DNA from 2 places in the Streptomyces sp. TLI_053 genome. Region 1 is predicted to be linked to the other one. Evidence: riboswitches for the same ligand, from Rfam matches in the RefSeq annotation. Region 1 holds a riboswitch; the other holds the start of a gene.
The links. Region 1 has a riboswitch for glycine ahead of gcvP (aminomethyl-transferring glycine dehydrogenase). Riboswitches for the same ligand answer to the same signal wherever they lie in the genome.
Positions count from the first base shown of each region.

Region 1 (3,399 bases):
TGAACGACAGCATCGCCAGGATGAGGGCCGGCAGGACCCGGGCGCTGCTCTGCTTCTCGGTCGTGGTGGTGGGCTGTGGTGCCTCACTCACGGTTGCTTCCTCTCGTACATAGTGAATGAACTGAAGTAACCATGCAGGGAGATACTTCAGTGTGTCAAATATTCATTGGTTAAGCCTTGGCAAAAAGGAAAGACCCCGGCCATGATCGGCCGGGGTCCTGCCGTTCCGCGGGGTCAGGCGAGCGGCCGCAGCGGGGCCGGGCGGGCCTGGTCCTCGACCGCCGGGTGGGCGGCCTGACGGGCCGGCGCGTGGGCGGCCGACGGCACCGGGGTCGAAGCCGCCGCCGTGTTGTCGTGGACCTCGACGTGCTCGCGGCGCAGCTCGTCCCGGACCACCTCCTCGGCGGTGTACCGCTCGACCACCAGACGGACCCGCTCGATCGGTGCCAGGTACTTGCGGACCACCGGGCGCTCCTCGCGGAGGGTCACCTCCTCCACCGCCTCGGCGATCTCCTTCTCGCTGAGCGCGGCCCGCTCCGCGTCCCCGACCGGGATCCGCTCGACCCGGACCCGTTCGCGGACCACCGCGACCCGCCGTTCCACCGGCTCGCTGGTGACGTACTTGCGCAGCTTCGCGGTGCCCAGCACATGCCACTCGGTGGTGATGTCCAGGCGCTCCTCGCGGCAGGTGATCTCCACCGGGCCGCTCGGGGAGGAGGCGGCGGGGCCGGTCCCGGGGTGCGCGGTGTCCGCGGCGGGGCCGGCCGGGGCGACCGACGGGGCCGCCGGGGTGTGCGGGCGCGGCTCGGCGGCCTGGTGGGGCGCGGCGGGTGTCGTGGTGGTGGGCAGGGGCGTGGCGAGGGTCCGCACGGGGGCCTCCGGGGCGGGGTCGGACGGCTTGCCGAGGTCGGCGGCCGGGCTCGGGACGGGAGTGGGGGACTGGTGGAGGCCGAGCGGCTTGGCCGGATGCGCGGTGCCCGTGCCGTTGGTCGCGCCGATGCCGTTGGTGGTGCCGTTGGTGGTGCCGTTGGTGGTGCCCGTGGCGTTGGCGGCGGCCGCGCCCACCGCGGCCGTGCCGGCTGCCGTGCCCCGGTCGGCGGTGGTGCCGAAGTCGAGGTCGGCCGGTTCCGAGCCCGAGCCGTCACCCGCCGACGGCCGGCCGTCCACCGGGGTGTCCAGCCCGTAGTAGCGGTAGAGCTGAAGCTCCTGGGCGGGCGACAGGTGCTGGCCGACGCCGAAGTCCGGTGATTCCTTCACCAGGGACTTGTCGTACGGCACCCGCAGCTCCTCGCCGGAGAACTCGCTCGTGGTCAGGGGGACGAAGGCGTCCCGGCCGAAGATGCCGGTCCGCACGGCCGCCCACTCGGGTCGGCCGGTGGCGTCGTCGAGATACACCTCGTCGATGGTGCCGATCTTGTCCCCGTTGCGGTCGACCGCCTTGTGGCCGATGAGGTCCCGGGGGTCGATGTCGGTCTGCACTCTTTCCTCCAGTGCGGTGATCCTGCGGAACTCCCGCAGGACGACGGCCGGCCCGCCCGCCCGGTCCGCCACTTCACACCAAAAGCCATGAACCGGACCCCCGCGACCGGGGCGGGGCCGGACGGGCGCGGCGCTGGGCCGATCGGGGCAGGCCGGGCGATCGTGCCGCGGCGGCGGAGTGACCGGACGCACCCGTGATCGCCGGGCCTCCCGCTGGTACCCTGGGCGCGACCGCCGAGCCCGCGCGGGAGAGTCCCCGGCAGTGGAAGCCGCTGGTCGGGGCGCCGAAGGAGCAACTCCTCCCCGGAATCTCTCAGGCATCCGTACCGTGCGGGATAGGTCACTCTGGAAAGCAGGGCAGGAACGCGGGCGAGGGAGCCGGCGGACCCCACCCTCACCGACGGTGCAAGCCGGCGGGGCGTCCCACGGCGCTCCGCGCGGGCGAAGCTCTCAGGTCCCGATGACAGAGGGGGAGGCCTGTCGGGTTCGTCCGACCGGGTCCTCCGCTGTTGTCCGCAGCGGCGAGGCGCCCCGGCGTGCGCACCCCCGCCGGTCCGTGACCAGGAGGCCTCGACCACCATGAACGCCCAGCCGAACTCGGGACGCCCCACCACCCCCGCGACCCTCACCGAGCTCGAACAGGCCAGCCCCTTCGAGAACCGCCACATCGGCCCCGACGCCGCTGCGCAGGAGAAGATGCTGGCCCACGTCGGCTACGGCTCGCTGGACGAGCTGGCCACCGCCGCCGTCCCCGAGGCGATCCGCTCGATCACCGCGCTGGACCTGCCCGGCGGCCGCTCCGAGGCCCAGGTCCTGGCCGAGCTGCGCGAGCTGGCCGACCGCAACTCCGTCCTCCGGTCGATGATCGGTCTGGGCTACTACGGCACCTTCACCCCGCCGGTGATCCTCCGCAACGTGATGGAGAACCCGGCCTGGTACACCGCCTACACGCCCTACCAGCCGGAGATCTCGCAGGGCCGGCTGGAGGCGCTGCTCAACTTCCAGACCCTGGTCGCCGACCTGACCGGTCTGCCCACCTCCGGCTCCTCGCTGCTGGACGAGGGCACCGCGGCCGCCGAGGCGATGGCCCTGGCCCGCCGCGTCACCAAGGTCAAGGGCGGCGTCTTCCTGGTCGACGCCGACACGCTGCCGCAGACGGTCGCGGTGATCAACACCCGCGCCGTGCCGACCGGTGTCGAGGTCGTCGTCGCCGACCTGTCCGAGGGCATCCCGGCCGAGATCGCCGAGCGCGGCGTGTTCGGCGTGCTGCTCCAGTACCCGGGCGCGACCGGCGCGGTCCGCGACCTCGCCCCGGTGATCGAGCAGGCCCACGGTCTGGGCGCGATCGTCGCCGTCGCCGCCGACCTGCTCGCCCTCACCCTGCTGAAGTCCCCGGGCTCGCTCGGCGCCGACATCGCCTGCGGCACCTCGCAGCGCTTCGGCGTGCCGATGGGCTTCGGCGGCCCGCACGCCGGCTACCTCGCCGTGCGCGCCGACTACGCCCGCTCGCTGCCCGGCCGCCTGGTCGGCGTCTCCGTGGACACCCACGGCAACCGCGCCTACCGCCTGGCCCTGCAGACCCGCGAGCAGCACATCCGCCGCGAGAAGGCCACCAGCAACATCTGCACCGCCCAGGTGCTGCTCGCCGTGATGGCCTCGATGTACGCCGTCTACCACGGCCCCGACGGCCTGGCCGACATCGCCCGCCGCACCCACCGCTACGCCGCCGCGCTGGCCGAGGGCCTGCGGGCCGGCGGCGTCGAGCTGCTGCACGGCGAGTTCTTCGACACCGTCACCGCGGTCGTCCCGGGCCGCGCCGCCGGGATCGCCGCCGCCGCCCGCGCCAACGGCATCAACGTCTTCCAGGACGGCGAGGACCGGATCTCGGTCTCCACCGACGAGACCACCACCCGCGAGGAC
Region 1 is NZ_LT629775.1:1,979,458-1,982,856, reverse strand. It holds gene BLU95_RS07730 (MFS transporter) at 1-91, opposite strand, end outside; gene BLU95_RS41350 (DUF2382 domain-containing protein) at 235-1,551, opposite strand; glycine riboswitch at 1,715-1,818, shown strand; gene gcvP (aminomethyl-transferring glycine dehydrogenase) at 2,059-3,399, shown strand, end outside.

Region 2 (3,399 bases), 1.8 Mb from region 1:
ACCGCGGCGGCGATCTCCGGGTCGAGGGCGTGCAAGGACTGGTTCAGAACCGTCATGGTGGGGTCTTCCCGGGAGTGAGAGGGAGGAGGGCCGGCGGGCGGGGCGGCCGCCGCGGGCGGGCCGCCCCGGCGGTGGCTCAGGCCGAGGGGTTGGTGAGCTTGGTGTACTCGTCGGCGCTCAGCAGGGCGCCGGTCGACTCCACGCGGACCTTGAACAGCCAGCCGCCCTCGAACGGGTCGCTGTTGACCAGGCTGTTGTCGTCGGCGACGGCCTCGTTGACCTCGGTGATCTCGCCGGTGACGGGCGAGTACAGGTCGCTGACCGACTTGGTCGACTCCAGCTCGCCACAGGTCTCACCGGCGGTGACGGTGTCGCCGACCGCGGGCAGCTGCACGTAGACGATGTCGCCGAGGGCGTCCGCGGCGTGCTTGGTGATGCCGACCGTGGCGACCTCACCGGCCTCGGCGGTGGTCAGCCACTCGTGCTCCTCGGTGTACTGCAGGTGCTGGGGGTTGCTCATGGCGTCATTCTCCAGGATGGGAAGCGGGTACGACGAAGCGGCCCGAGGGGCGGACGAGCCTCGCGAGGGAAAGGTGGGGGAGCGGCGTCAGCGGGCGCGCTTGTAGAACGGCAGCGCCACGACCTGCACCGGCTCGTGCTTGCCGCGCACGTCCACCGCGACGGTGGTGCCCGGGGCGGCGTGGGCCGCGTCCACGTAGGCCATCGCGATCGGCTTCTCGAGGGTGGGGGAGGGCGCGCCGGAGGTGATCAGGCCGATCGGGGCGCCGTCGGTGGAGACCACGGTGTACTCGGCGCGCGGCACCCGCTTGCCCTCGGAGACCAGGCCGACCAGGACCCGCGGCGGGTTGGCCTCGGCCTCGGCGGCGGCCCGCTCCAGGGCCTTGCGGCCGACGAAGGCGCCCTCGTTGGTGGTCTTGTCGAAGCGCACCACCCGGCCGAGGCCGGCGTCGAACGGGGTCAGGTCGGTGGACAGCTCGTGGCCGTACAGCGGCATGCCGGCCTCCAGGCGCAGCGTGTCGCGGCAGGACAGGCCGCAGGGGATCAGGCCCCGGTCGGTGCCGGCGGCGGTCAGCGCCTGCCAGATCTGCTCGGCGTCGCCCGGGTTGCAGAAGATCTCGAAGCCGTCCTCGCCGGTGTAGCCGGTGCGGGCGAGCAGCACGTCGCGGCCGGCCACCTGGGCCGGGAGGATCGCGTAGTACTTCAGGCCGGGCAGGTCGGCCTCGGTGGTGTCGGCCAGGATCGCGGTGGACTCCGGGCCCTGGACGGCGATCAGCGCGTAGGCGTCGCGGTCGTCGGAGACGACGGCGTTGAAGCCCTTGGCGCGGGCGATCAGCTCGTCCAGCACCAGCTGGGCGTTGGAGGCGTTGGCGACGACCAGGAAGGCGTCCTCGCGCAGGCGGTAGACGATCAGGTCGTCCAGGATGCCGCCGTCCTCGGCGCAGATCATGGTGTAGCGGGCGCGCAGCACGCCGAGCGCGGAGACGAAGCCGACCAGGGCGTGGTCCAGCATCTCGCCGGCCTGCGGGCCGGTGACGGTGATCTCGCCCATGTGCGACAGGTCGAACAGGCCGGCCCTGGTGCGGACGGCGAGGTGCTCCTCGCGCTCGCTGCCGTAGCGCAGCGGCATGTCCCAGCCGGCGAAGTCGGTCATGGTGGCGCCGAGGGCGCGGTGCAGCGCGTCGAGCGCGGTGAGGCGGAGGGACGACATGGCCAGGAACTCCTCGGTCGGGGCACTCAGGGGTGCGCGCGCCGGGACCGGCCCTGCAGGGGGCGGCGGACCCTGCGCGCGGGCATGCGGCGGCTGGGTCTCCCCATCTGTCGTCGTACCTGAGAGCTTCACCGGCCACTGCCCTGTCAGAGGACAGCATGGCGGCTTGCACCGTGGGTGGGCGGACGGCAGGGCCGTGCACCGCTTTCCAGATCTGCCTAACCCGTGCGGTAGGGGGGCCTGAGAGATTCCGGGGAGGACTTGCTCCTTCGGCGCCGGCTGTGCCGCCAGGACGGGGCACTCCGGACTCTCCCGCGCGGGTTCGAGCGGCCGGTATGGAGTTGGAGGGCCTGGGTGGATGCCACCGCAGACGGGCACATCATGGCACGTCCGCACCGATGGCGGGAGAGGGGGCTGCCTCACACGTCCCTCCCCGTTCTCTGTCGCGTTCCGCGTCCCGCCGTGCCGCGCCCGGACGCTAGGCTGCGGGAATCGGCGAGCGGAGGGCGGTACAGGGGCGGATGGGCAACCCGGAGGAGCAGCAGGGCTGGGGCGGGGCGCGGTCGGCGCCGGCCGGCGGTGCGTGGCCGGCCAACGAGCTGGAGCAGGTGCTCACCGCTGCGCTCGGCGACCCGGGCGCGACCCCGCGGGTGATCGAGGTGCTGGCGCGCAGCCAGGTGTGGATCCCGCTGCCGTCCGGCGGCGACCCGCAGGGACGGGCGCTGGACCTGCCGACCCTGGAACTGGCCGGCGGCCCCTATGTCCCGGTGTTCTCCTCGCAGGAGGTGCTGCTCCAGCAGGCGCCGGGGATGGCGTTCGCGGTCGCCCCGGTCTGGGAGTTCGCCCGCGGCCTGCCGCTGGGCGTCGGCATCGCCGTCAACCCCGAGGCCCCGGTGGGCATCCCGGTCCCGCCGGAGGGCGTGGCCGAGCTGCGCCGCGGGCCGCGCGAGGACCGCTGGGAGGCCGCCCAGGACGCGCCGTCCGGGGGCCGGGTGGCGCTGCGCGAGCCGGTGCCGGGCGAGGACCCGGAGCTGTTCCTGGCCGCCTGCCGGGCCGAACTGGCACTGCTGCCCGGGGTGCTGACCGCCCGGCGGGCGCTGGCCAGCGTCGAGGGCGAGCCGACCGTGATGTTCGTGGGCGTCCAGCTGGACCCGGCGGCCCCGGCCGACCCGGGGGCGGTGAACGAGGCGCTGGGGCGCGCGCTGGGAACCGCGCCGCTGCCCGGTGGCGTCCATCTCGTACTGCTCGACCTCGCGGACGATCCGGTGGTCGAGTGGATGGTGAACCGGGTCGCGCCCTTCCACGTGCGGGGCTGAGCCGGTCCCCGGCCGTTCGTCCGGCGCCTGTCGGGCCGGGCACGGGCGGGGGAGCGGCGGGGGCCCTGGCACGTCGGCGTGGCGGTGGCCGACGGTGCCCCATAAGGTGCGTGCTGACGGCCGCCGGGCCGCCGGTGACGGACGAGGAACGAAGAGGCGCAACGAGGTGGGCGCATGAGTGCGGGATCGGTAGCTGGCGGTGCACCGGGGCCCTGGGGCCAGGCGCCCACCGGACGCCCGGATCCGGGCGCGCTGGAACGCGCCCTGCGCGAGGTGGCGCCGGAGCGCTACGAGGCCTACGAGACGATGCTGAACGCGCTCGCCGAGGGCCGGGTCTGGATGCTGCTGTGGCAC
Region 2 is NZ_LT629775.1:3,794,971-3,798,369, reverse strand. It holds gene glyA (serine hydroxymethyltransferase) at 1-56, opposite strand, end outside; gene gcvH (glycine cleavage system protein GcvH) at 137-520, opposite strand; gene gcvT (glycine cleavage system aminomethyltransferase GcvT) at 608-1,729, opposite strand; glycine riboswitch at 1,948-2,054, opposite strand; gene BLU95_RS15010 (enhanced serine sensitivity protein SseB C-terminal domain-containing protein) at 2,251-3,045, shown strand; gene BLU95_RS15005 (enhanced serine sensitivity protein SseB) at 3,220-3,399, shown strand, end outside.
Region 2: another riboswitch for glycine. It lies ahead of gcvT (glycine cleavage system aminomethyltransferase GcvT); the one in region 1 lies ahead of gcvP (aminomethyl-transferring glycine dehydrogenase).